DNA from 3 places in the Geodermatophilus sp. CPCC 206100 genome. Region 3 is predicted to be linked to each of the others. Evidence: riboswitches for the same ligand, from Rfam matches in the RefSeq annotation. Region 3 holds a riboswitch; each other region holds the start of a gene.
The links. A riboswitch is a leader RNA that binds a small molecule or an ion and turns the genes downstream of it on or off. The one in region 3 is predicted to bind cyclic di-AMP.
Positions count from the first base shown of each region.

Region 1 (3,716 bases), on a different contig from region 3:
GCCCCGAAGCCCGAGACGTAGGCGTTGAGCGCCGTCGTGCGCCGGGAGGCGTCGGCGACCAGCACGTCCTCGGCGGGGCTGCCGCTCTCCTCCGCGAGCGCCAGCAGGTCGGTGCGCAGCTGCCCCGCGGGCAGGGGCTGGAAGCTGTTGAACGCCGGCTCGACGACCACCGGGTAGAGGAACGTGCCCACCAGCACCAGGACGGCGGCACCCCCGGAGGCCCAGGCCCACCAGCTCCGCGGTGCGCGCCGGGCCAGCCAGACGAGGGCGAGGAGGAGCACGGCGGTCAGGGCCGCGTCGATGGCGGTGGAGACGGCGACGTCCCGGCCCCACAGCGGCCAGCTGCGCGTCGAGAGGCCGTACCGGTGCCGGACGACCTCGCCGTAGGCCGACAGGGGCAGGGTCACCAGCCGCCCGAGCAGCGACAGCACCAGCGTGCCGAGGAGGACCTGCCAGGCCCAACCCCCGCCCAGCGGCCGGGCGACCGCCCGGACCAGTCGCGCGCCGAGCGGCGTCAGCGCCAGGACCGCGGAGACGGTCAGGCCCAGCACGAGGGAGGCCAGCGACGCCGGCCGCAGTGCGGCAGCGAAGGACTCCGCGCGGTCGACGACGGCGGCGGGCACGCCCGCGCCGGGGCGGACCGGCGTCGCACCGCCGGTCGGCTCGGCCAGGACCGTCCACGGCGTCCGGAGGGCGATGACCAGGACGAGCGCCAGCCCCAACACACCCGCGACCAGCAGCGCGGCCCGGCGGGCGCTCACCCGGCCGATCCTAAGAGGACCCCCTGCCCCCCACCGCTCGCAGGCTCGCGGCGGGCCCCTGCAGAGGGCCAAGGGCCAAAGCGGGACCCCGTTCCCCACCCTTCGCAGGCTCACGGCGGGCCCCTGCAGAGGGCCAAGGGCCAAAGCGGGACCCCGTTCCCCACCCTTCGCAGGCTCACGGCGGGGCCCGGACCGGGCCAGGAGCCGAGGCGGGACCCTCTGCCCCCCACCGCTCGCAGGCTCACGGCGGGGCCCTGCAGGGAGTCCGTCCTCAGACGAGGCGGCGCATGGCGGTGATGCCGCCCATCGAGTCCACGCCCACGACCTTCACCGGCTGGCTGGACGTCGAGGCGTGCACCATCTGCCCGTTGCCGATGTACATCGCCACGTGGCTGACCGGGCTGAAGAAGAAGATCAGGTCTCCCGGCTGGAGGTCGGCGCGGGAGACCGCCCGGCCCATGGTCGACTGCATGCGGCTCGAGTGCGGGAGGCTGACGCCGGCCGCGGCATAGGCGTACTGGGTGAGCCCGGAGCAGTCGAAGGAGTTGGGGCCGCCGGCGCCCCAGACGTAGGGATCCCCGACCTGCGCCAGCGCCGTGTCGACGGCGGCCTGCGCGGCACCGCTGGCCGCGGGCGCCGGTGCCGCGGCGGCCACCGGCTGGCCGGAGTGGGCCGTCTGCACCTGCTGCTGCTGCGGAGCGGACAGGGCGGCGTACTGCCCCCGGTAGTCGGCGATGTCCGCCTCGAGCCCGGACTGGCGAGCGGTGACCTCGTCGAGGGCCCCGCGGGCGGCCGCCGCCGCAGCATCGGCGTCGGCCTGGGCCCGCTCGGCTGCGGTGGCCGACTCGGCGACCTGCGCCAGCACGTCGCCGGCGTGCCCGGCGAGAGCGTCGAGCGTGGCCAGCTGCGAGACGAAGTCGTCGGCCGAGTCGCTGGTCGTCATCAGGTCGAACTCGGACAGGCTCCCGCCGGTGAACGCCGCGCGGGCCACCTGGCGGATCTGGCCGTCCAGCGCGCCGAGCCGGGCGTCGGCCTCGGCGGCGACACGGTCCGCGTCGGCGGCGGCAGCCTCACGCTGGGCGAGGGTCTCCCGCGCCTCGTTGACCTGCTCGCTGACGACCTCCAGCTCGTGGCCGGCCCGGGCGACGAGCTGGGCGGCCTGCGCGGCGCTGCCCGCCTGCTCCGGATCGGCGGTGGCCGTCCCTGGCAGCAGGGTCAGGGCCAGGCTGGCGGTGGCTCCCACGACGAGCCCGCGGCCGAGGCGGCCGGCGGTGGTGGGGCGGCGGGAGGTGACCGGGAGGTCGGGGTGGAGCGGATCAGGGGCATGCCCCAGGGCAGGGTGAGGGGTCGCCACGGGCGGCGGCTCTCCGTTTCTTCCTCAGCGACCGCCTACCGAGTTAGCTGACGGGTTCGGGCTGGGAAGACGTGCCCTATCTCTGCGTGCCGGCGGGCCGGCGCGTGTGCTCCGGCGGACCGGCGCACGCGAGAACTCACCCCAGTGCTGCGGTGGGTCCCCGGTTCACCCTCGACGCCAGGGAGCGCGTCGGGCGATTCGGCGGTGACCGGCCGAGGCCACCTCTGTACGGGTGACGACCTCCCGGCCGGACCGGCTCACCGTACGGACGTGGTGCAGGTGTGACAAACGAGGGCCGCGTGGACTGTGGGAACTCCCACACCGGCCCGGCGCGCCGCCCCGCTCCCCGCGCGCCGCTCGCGGAGCGCCGGACGGGACCTGCCTGCGCCCGCTCACCCGGTGCGCCGCCGCCGGTCTCCGGTGCCGCGAGGCGAGGCCTGGTGGCGCAGCGGTGGCACCAGGCCGCCCTCGGCCAGCGCCCGCACGGCGCGGCGCTCGACCTCGTCGAACTCCACCACCACGCCGGGCGCCGGGACGACGACGTCCTCGGCGGTCTGGGCGCGCGCCGTCATGGGCACCACGGTGGGATCGGCCCCCTGCCAGCCCGGTGGCGCCCCCAGCAGCACGGTGACGACGCAGTCCGTGCAGCCGGTGCCGCGAGCGGTGCAGGTGTCGCAGTCGATGAACATCAACCCACTCCTCTGCTGACCGGCCCTGGTCGCGGGGGCCGTCCCTGGCCCCGACCGGTCTGAGCAGCACGCTAGGGACGGGCACCGACAGTTCCGGACGGTCGCGCACCGCGGGCCCCGGGGGATCCAGCGTCCGCCCGGCGCGCGTCCCCGGGACTGTCACTCCCCCGACCTAGCGTCCGCCCCGTGCCCTCTTCCCCCGCCCGGCCGGCCGGGATCGCCGCCGGGACAGTCGCACGAGCCGCCGCCGGGCTGCCGCGCTACGAGCAGGCCACCATCGAGGAGCTGGGCACCCCGCTGGCGGAGGTCACGTTCGTCGTCGTCGACCTGGAGACCACCGGGGGGTCTCCCAAGGACAACGCGATCACCGAGATCGGCGCGGTCAAGGTGCGCGGCGGAGCGGTCCTCGGCGAGTTCCAGACCCTGGTCGACCCGGGCCGCGAGATCCCGCCCTACATCAGCGTGCTCACCGGAATCACCACCACGATGGTCACCGCGGCCCCGCGCATCGGCGCGGTCCTGCCCGCCTTCCTCGAGTTTGCCCGCGGCGCGGTCCTCGTCGCCCACAACGCCCCCTTCGACCTCGGCTTCCTGAAGGCCGCGTGCGCGGAGAACGGCATCGCCTGGCCGGCCGCTGCCTCGGTCGACACCGCCGTCCTCGCCCGCCGGCTGCTCACGCGCGACGAGGTGCCCAACTGCAAGCTGGCCACCCTGGCGCCCTACTTCCGCGCCGCCAGCGAGCCCTGCCACCGCGCCCTGGCCGACGCGCGGGCCACCGTCGACGTGCTGCACGGGCTGTTCGAGCGGCTGGGCCCGCTCGGCGTCTCCACCCTGGAGGAGCTGACCGGCCTCACCCGCCAGGTCGACCCCGACCGGCTGCGCAAGCGGCACCTGGCCGACGGCGTCCCCTCC
Region 1 is NZ_JAQISV010000021.1:61,285-65,000, forward strand. Features, by position in the region: gene PGN05_RS12035 (M48 family metallopeptidase) at 1-761, opposite strand, end outside; gene PGN05_RS12040 (C40 family peptidase) at 1,033-2,004, opposite strand; cyclic di-AMP (ydaO/yuaA leader) riboswitch at 2,132-2,329, opposite strand; gene PGN05_RS12045 (hypothetical protein) at 2,508-2,804, opposite strand; gene PGN05_RS12050 (DEDD exonuclease domain-containing protein) at 2,991-3,716, shown strand, end outside.
Region 1: it holds a riboswitch for cyclic di-AMP, as region 3 does, so the genes downstream of both, PGN05_RS12040 (C40 family peptidase) here and PGN05_RS00695 (lytic transglycosylase domain-containing protein) in region 3, are expected to answer to the same signal.

Region 2 (3,716 bases), on a different contig from region 3:
GGGCTGGGCTGGCTGCCCGACGGGTCGATGGTCGTCGTGTCGATGAAGGACCACCGCGTGCTGCGCCTCGCCGACGGCGTCCTGTCCACCCACGCCGACCTGTCCGAGCACTGCAGCGGCTCGCTCAACGACCTGGTCGTCACCGAGCAGGGGCAGGTGTTCGTCGGCGACTTCGGCTTCGACCTCATGGCCGGCGACGACGCGGCGCCGGCGACGCTCAAGCGGGTCGACCCGGACGGCACGGTCACCGTGGTCGCCGACGGCCTGCAGTTCCCGAACGGCTCGGTGATCACCCCGGACGGCGGGACCCTGATCGTCGGCGAGACGTTCGGCAACCGGTACACCGCGTGGGACCTCACCCCGGACGGGACGCTGTCCAACCGCCGGGTGTGGGCGGCGCTCGGCCCGGAGGTGACCGGCCGGACCACCGAGGAGGTGCTCGGCCAACTGGTGATCGCCCCCGACGGCTGCACCCTCGACGCCGAGGGGCACATCTGGGCGGCCGACGGCCTCGGCGCGCGGGTGGTCCGCCTCGCGCCGGGCGGCGTGGTGGTCGACCAGGTGGCGGCGCCGTCCGGGCTGGGCGTCTTCGCCTGCATGCTCGGCGGGGACGACGGCCGCACCCTGCTGATGTGCTGCGCGCCGGACTTCTACGAGCACAACCGCGCGCCGGTGCGCGAGGCGGTGCTGGTGGCGACCGAGGTCGACGTCCCGCACGCCGGCCGGCCCTAGGCGCTCACTCCGGGCGGAGGACGCGGACGGGCGAGCCGGCGAGGAACGCGGCGACGTCCTCGACCGCCTCGCCGTAGAAGACCTCGTAGGTGTTGCGGGTGACGTAGCCGAGGTGCGGCGTGAGGACGGCGCGCCGCTCGCGGCGGAGCGGGTGCTCGGCGGGCAGCGGCTCGCGGTCGTAGACGTCGAGGCCGGCGCCCGCGATGCGCTCCTCGCGGAGGGCCGCGAGGAGGGCGGTCTCGTCGACGATCGGCCCGCGGGAGGTGTTGACCAGGATCGCGGTGCGCTTCATCCGCGCCAGCTCCGCGCGGCCGACCAGCCCGCGGGTGCGGTCGGAGAGGACCAGGTGCACGGTGACGACGTCCGCTGTGGCGAACAGCTCGTCCCGGCCCACCCGTCGCACGCCGACCTCCGCGGCGCGCTCGTCGGTGAGGTGCTGGCTCCACGCGACGACGTCCATGTCGAAGGCGCGGCCGATGCGGGCGACCCGCGCGCCGAGCCGGCCGAGCCCGACGACGCCGAGTGTGGCGCCGGCGAGGTCGGTGCCGAGCGTGGTCTGCCAGCCGCCGGCGCGCATGCCGGCGTCCTCCTCCGGGACGTGCCGGGCCACCGCCAGGATGAGCGCCCAGGTCAGCTCGGCGGTGCCGGGCGCGTGCGAGCCGGTGCCGCAGACGGGGATGCCGAGGTCGGCCGCGGCGGCGAGGTCGATGGCCGCGTTGCGCCGGCCAGTGGTGACCAGCAGGCGCAGCTGCGGGAGGCGTTCGAGGACGCGGCGCGGGAACGGCGTGCGCTCGCGCATGGCGACGAGCACGTCGAAGGGCCGGAGGCGGGCGACGAGGGCGTCCTCGTCGGGCGCGGGGTCGGCGAGGTAGGTGACCTCGGCCGGTTCGGGCAGCCGGGACCAGTCGCAGAAGTCCGCGGCGACGGACTGGTGGTCGTCGAGGACGGCGATGCGGAGCACGGTCACCGGACGCGGCCCCGGCTCGGAGCTCGAGCGGGGCTGCGTCCGGTCACGGCGTCAGCGGACGGGGCCGCGGCCGTAGCCCTTGCCGCCGCCGCCCTTCTTGTTCTGCTCGCCCATCTTGGCGATGAACTCCTTGATCTTGGCCTGGTTCTGCGGCTTGCGGGCCTCCTGCAGCACCTTCGCCGCGATCCCCGACGCCACGAGCTTGCGGATCATGCCTGCCATCGAACTGCTCCTCCTGGTTGGGGTTGCCTGCTTCCCTGCCCGCCCGACGGCCGGGTCAATCACCCGGGATCCCAGCGCTCGCGGTCGCCCGCCGGTGACGCACCGTGGCGGCACCCCGGGGTCAGGTCAAGTCGTGGAAATCTCCTGACCAGCACGGACGCTGGGGAAACGCTCCTCACGCTCCGTCGTCCCCGCTGCTGACGACGGCGAGTCGCGGCGAGGTCGGCGCGGTCGCCAGGTCATCGACCCCGATTGGCGACGCTCGTCGCGCCTTCTTAGCGTTCTGCCCGGTCTCGCGGGCCCCCTCGCCGCCCATCTCCCGGAGCGGCACCCGCCGGACCCCGCCGAACCAGGCATCGGTCGTCTACCGATGCCCGGACCGGGGACCCACCTGGATCCCTGGGGTGAAGCGCGATCCGTCGCGCCGGGCGACTCCCCCGCCCGAACCCGTCAGCTAACCCGGTAGGCGGCCGTGGAGAACAGGAGAACCCGTCGTCCATGACGACTACACGCACGCCCTCTGCACGTCGCACGTTCCGCGGGATCGCCGTCGCCGCCATCGCCGGTGCCGGAATCGCCCTCACCCCCCTGCCGGCCTCGGCCGACGCGGGTGACCCCGCCGCCACCGCCGCCGTCGCCGCCGCTCCGGCCGCCGCGCCGAACGGCACCGCCCAGGCCGCCGTCGACACCGCTCTCGCCCAGGTGGGCGACCGCTACGTCTACGGCGCGACCGGTCCCAACTCCTTCGACTGCTCGGGCCTGACCTCCTTCTCGTACAAGGCGGCCGGCGTCTCGATCCCCCGCACCTCGCGGGCGCAGTCGACGTTCGGGGCCGCGGTCGGGAAGGGCGACCTCCGGCCGGGTGACCTGGTGTTCTTCTACAGCCCCGTCTCGCACGTGGGCATGTACATCGGCAACGGCCAGATGGTGCACGCCTCGACGGCCGGCAAGCCGGTCGCCGTGGTCAACCTCGACTCGATGCCGAGCTACGCCGGCGCTCGCCGGGTCGCCTGACGCCGCGGTGCCCCGGCCGCTCGTCGAGCGGCCGGGGCACGGTCAGCCGATGCCGGCGAGAACGGCGGCCGCTGCGCCGTCGAGCGCGGCGCGGGCCCGGTCCCAGGTCGTGGAGGTCGGGAAGTCGCCGAGCAGGACGACCACCCGGCCGTCGGGGAGCACGCCCGCCGAGTGCAGCTGGCGCCGGCCGTCGACGCAGCACATCCAGCCCTGCTTGACGCCGGCCCGGCCGAACAGCCCGAACCGCTGGTCGAACCCGTCGGCGGCGGTGGTGGCGACCGATCCCAGCCAGCCGGTGAGCAGCCCGGCGCGTTCCGCGTCGAGCAGCTCGGGGAGCCGGCGGAGGACGGTGGCGTAGTCCGCCGCCGTGGTGGTCGCCTGCCCCCACTGCCCGGCGATCGCCGGCGGTGCGGTGCCGGTCAGGCCGAGTTCGCCGGCGAGGTCGGTGACCAGGCGGGCGCCGTCGTACCGGTCCCAGAGCAGGCTCATCGCGTCGTCGTCGGAGTCGGTGATGGCGCGCTGGGCCCGTTCGAGGTCGCTCTCGTCGAGGGGAACGGCGCCGGCCTGGTCGAGCTGGAGCAGCCGGGTCACCACCACCACCTTGACCAGCGAGGCGGTGTAGGCGGGTGCGCCCGCGTCGCCGCCGGCGAGGAGCTGGTGGCCGTCGGCGTCCTGGACGGCGACCGTGACCGTCCCGCCGGCGCCGGCCGCCGCGGCCGTGACGTCGGTCAGGACCCGGACCGCGTCGACGGCCGGGGCCACGGGTCGGGGTGGCACGACC
Region 2 is NZ_JAQISV010000030.1:35,629-39,344, forward strand. Features, by position in the region: gene PGN05_RS15075 (SMP-30/gluconolactonase/LRE family protein) at 1-732, shown strand, start outside; gene PGN05_RS15080 (D-2-hydroxyacid dehydrogenase family protein) at 737-1,699, opposite strand; gene PGN05_RS15085 (hypothetical protein) at 1,751-1,921, opposite strand; cyclic di-AMP (ydaO/yuaA leader) riboswitch at 2,273-2,406, shown strand; gene PGN05_RS15090 (C40 family peptidase) at 2,420-2,935, shown strand; gene PGN05_RS15095 (LppW family protein) at 2,978-3,716, opposite strand, start outside.
Region 2: it holds a riboswitch for cyclic di-AMP, as region 3 does, so the genes downstream of both, PGN05_RS15090 (C40 family peptidase) here and PGN05_RS00695 (lytic transglycosylase domain-containing protein) in region 3, are expected to answer to the same signal.

Region 3 (3,716 bases):
CGCCTGGATCCGCTCCGCCTCGCTCGGCGTGCGGCCGGTCGTGGGGTCGGTCGTGATGTCGCTGACCGTGAAGATGCCGAACTGCATGTCGGGCTCCGTGTGGTTGAGAGTGCAACTACTGTTCCCTGTAACACGCGTGCGTGTCCCGCTGTTCCGGGTCTTCCTCGCACGCTCCGTCACCTCGTCGAGACCCTCCGCAGCGCTGAGTGATCATCTCGGCACGGGGCGGTGAACGACACCCGTGTTGCTCTCGCGTCGCACGGCGGCGGAGCCGGGCACCCGGCAGGGTCGGGGACGCTGCAGTCGCTGTAGCCGATCGGGGGAGGCCGGGGATGGTCGAGCAGGGCGAAGGGGACGTCGACCCCACCGGGGAGTCGGCCGGGCTCGCGGCGCTGTTCGAGCCGCGACCGCGGTTCCGCCGGCGGCTGCGCGGCTACGACCGGGCCGACGTCGACGACTACGTCGCCTGGGTGGAGAGCGAGCTGCTCGTCCGTCCGGTGCCGGGAACCAGTGGGATCCGGTGCAGTCGCTGTAACGACGCCGCCGTCCCTGCCCCTCCCGTACCGGCCCTGGCGGTCGCGGACGCGGAGCAGCGCGACGCGGTGCTGCTCGTCGGCGCGATGCGCGAGCTGCTCCGGCTGGCCGAGGTGCGGGCGGCCGAGGTGGTCGCCGAGGCCGAGCGGGACGCCGAGCAGGTCCGCGCGACCGCCCGGGCCGAGGCCGAGGCGCGGCTGGGCAACGTGTCCGACCTGCGGAACGCCGCCCTCGAGCGGGTCCGCCGGCAGGCCGAGGAGCTGCTCCGGGAGGCCGCCGCGGAGCGGGCGCGCCTGCAGGAGGAGGCGGCCGCCGCCGCTGCCGAACTCGCCGACCTCCGTCGTCGGCAGGACGACGCCCGCGAGTCCCTGCGCCTCCTGACCGACAGCCTCGGTGCCGCGCTGGAGGGCTCGCCCGCCGTCGGGCCCGACCGGGCGGCGTCCGACGCCCCGCGCGGCGGGGCCGTGCGGCTCACCGGGAACGTGGTGCTCACCGAGCCCCGGGAGCCGGTCGCCGGTTGAGCGGAGCCGGCGCCCACCGCGACACAGCTCACGGTGCCGATGTGACGGCCGGGATTGTCACGGGACGGTAACGGCCCCTACGGTGGCTCTCGTCCGCCTGGTCGTCTCTCCCCACACGGGGAGCCTGGGTGGACGCCGCCGAGTCGTGTCCGCAGCCGTGGCCACGAGCCGGGGACCCACCGCAGCACTGGGGTGAGTCCGGCCTGCCGAGCGTCGCTCGGAGGGCCGGTAGGGCGCCTTCCCGCCCGAACCCGTCAGCTAACCCGGTAGGCGGCCACGGAAGAAACGGAGAGTCTCCGCATGCCCCGCCCCCGGGCCCTCGCGGCTCGCAGGGACACCCGGCCGCGCGCACCTCGCGCCTCCTCCCGGCCCGCTGATCCCGCCTGACCGCGCCCGCCGGTCTCCCGCGTCACTTCCCGACGCCGCCGGCGCACCCACCCCCAGCCCGCGCCGCCCTGGGCTGCCCCCCGCACCGCGGAGGGTCGGCCCGCGCGCACTCTCGCCCCGGAGCACCCACACCCGATGATCGACCGCACCCAGCAGTTCCCCGCCGTCCAGGCGGACACCGCCGAGTTCCCCACCCCCGAGCTCGGTGCCCAGCGCCCGACCCGCCGGCGCGTGCACCTGCCGGCCAAGGGTCGCCGCCCGGCCTTCCTGCTGGCCGCGGCCGCCGCCGGGGCCGTCGTGGTGAACCTGCTCGCCGGCGGCCAGCCGCCGGCCGAGGCCGAGACCAGCACGGTCAGCGCCTCGCACAGTGTCGCCGAGGCCCTCGGTATCGCGCCGCAGGCCGCGGCCGAGGCGCCGACCGCCGAGGTGGCTCCCGACGACTTCGCCTCGCTCGAGGACCTGGCCGCCTCCCGCGGCGAGCGCGAGGCCGCCGAGGCCAGCGCGGCCCAGGCCCAGGCCGCCGCCGAGCAGGCCGAGCGGGACCGGCTGGAGGCCGAGCGGCTCGCCGCCGAGCAGGCCGAGCGCGACCGGCTGGAGGCCGAGCGGGTCGCCGCCGAGCGCGCCGCCCAGGAGGCCGCCGAGCGCGAGGCCGCTGAGCGCGCCGCCCGAGAGGCCGAGCGGGCGCCGGCCGCTCCCGCTGCGAGCGGCGGCTCGTCCTCCGCTCCCAGCGGCTCCTTCAAGGAGTACGCCATGTCCAAGGTCGGCAGCGCGGACCAGTTCAGCTGCCTGGAGAACCTGTGGGGCAAGGAGAGCGGCTGGAACCCCAACGCGCAGAACCCGACCAGCACCGCCTACGGCATCCCGCAGTTCCTCAACTCGACGTGGGCCGGCACCGGCATCGCCAAGACCTCGGACGGCTACCGGCAGATCGACGCCGGGCTGATCTACATCGAGAACCGGTACGGCAGCCCCTGCGCGGCCTGGGCGCACTCGAAGGCCAACAACTGGTACTAGAAGGACCCCCCTGCCCCCCGCCGCTCGCGGGCTCGCGGCGGGGGGCAGGGGGGCCGCCCGTCCTCCCCACCCCTCGCACCCTCAGGGGGGGGCCCTGGGCGGGGGCTCAGGTGCCGAGGCGGGACCCCGTCCTCCGGGGCGGTGACCTGACCCGGGCGGATGGTGGACTGGCCGGCGTGAGATCCGTCCCCGCCGGGTTCGTCCGCGCCCACACCCAGGTCCAGCGACCGTCCTCGGTCCCGGAGGTCCGGCTGCACGTGGCCGAGGACGTCGTCGCCCTCTGGGAGGCGATGGAGACCGCGGAGGGCGGCGCCGGCCAGGCGCCGCCCTTCTGGGCTGCGGCGTGGCCGGGCGGCCAGGCGCTGGCCCGGTTCGTGCTCGACACCCCGGAGGTGGTGGCCGGCCGGGCGGTGCTCGACCTCGGGACGGGCAGCGGCCTGGTCGCCATCGCCGCCCTCCGGGCCGGCGCCCGCTCGGTGCTGGCCAGTGACGTCGACCCGTTCAGCCGGACGGCGGTCGTCGTCAACGCGGCCCTCAACGGCGTGGGCGGGGTGGGCGTGGCCGGCGACGTGCTCGACGGTGACCTGCCCGGCATCGAGGTCGTGCTCGCGGGGGACGTCTGCTACGACCGGGAGATGACCGAGCGGGTGCTGCCGTTCCTCGACCGCGCCCGCGCGCGCGGCTGCGAGGTGCTGGTCGGGGACCCCGGCCGGCCCTACCTGCCGCACGAGCGGCTGGTGGCGGCCGCCGTCTACGACATCCCCGAGACCGAGGGCCCCGGGCTGCGGCGGACGACGGTGTGGCGGCTGCCGTGACCGGTCCGGCGCCGGCCCCCGGCCGCGGCCGCCGCGCGCGCCGGCCCTCCGGCGACGACCGCGAGCGCGCCCTCCTGGCCACCGCCGAGGCGCTGCTGGCGCAGCGGCCGCTCGCCGAGATCTCCGTCGACGACCTCGCCCGCGGCGCGGGGATCTCCCGGCCGACGTTCTACTTCTACTTCGCCTCCAAGGACGCCGTCGTCCTCGCGCTGCTGGACCGGGTGGTGGCCGAGGCGCACGCGCTGCGGTCGGCCGCCCTCGCCGGTGCCGGCGGCGACGCGCGGGCCGGCTGGCGGGCGGCGCTGGTCGCCGTGCGCGACACCTTCACCGCGCACCGGGCGCTGACCGCGGCGGCGACCCAGCTGCTGGCCGGCAGTGCCGAGGTCCGCGAGCTGTGGGCCCGGGTGATGGAGGGCTTCGTCGCCGAGACCGCGGCCGCCATCGA
Region 3 is NZ_JAQISV010000003.1:27,981-31,696, forward strand. Features, by position in the region: gene PGN05_RS00685 (LLM class flavin-dependent oxidoreductase) at 1-87, opposite strand, end outside; gene PGN05_RS00690 (hypothetical protein) at 333-1,055, shown strand; cyclic di-AMP (ydaO/yuaA leader) riboswitch at 1,182-1,343, shown strand; gene PGN05_RS00695 (lytic transglycosylase domain-containing protein) at 1,578-2,456, shown strand; gene PGN05_RS00700 (class I SAM-dependent methyltransferase) at 2,633-3,271, shown strand; gene PGN05_RS00705 (TetR/AcrR family transcriptional regulator) at 3,268-3,716, shown strand, end outside.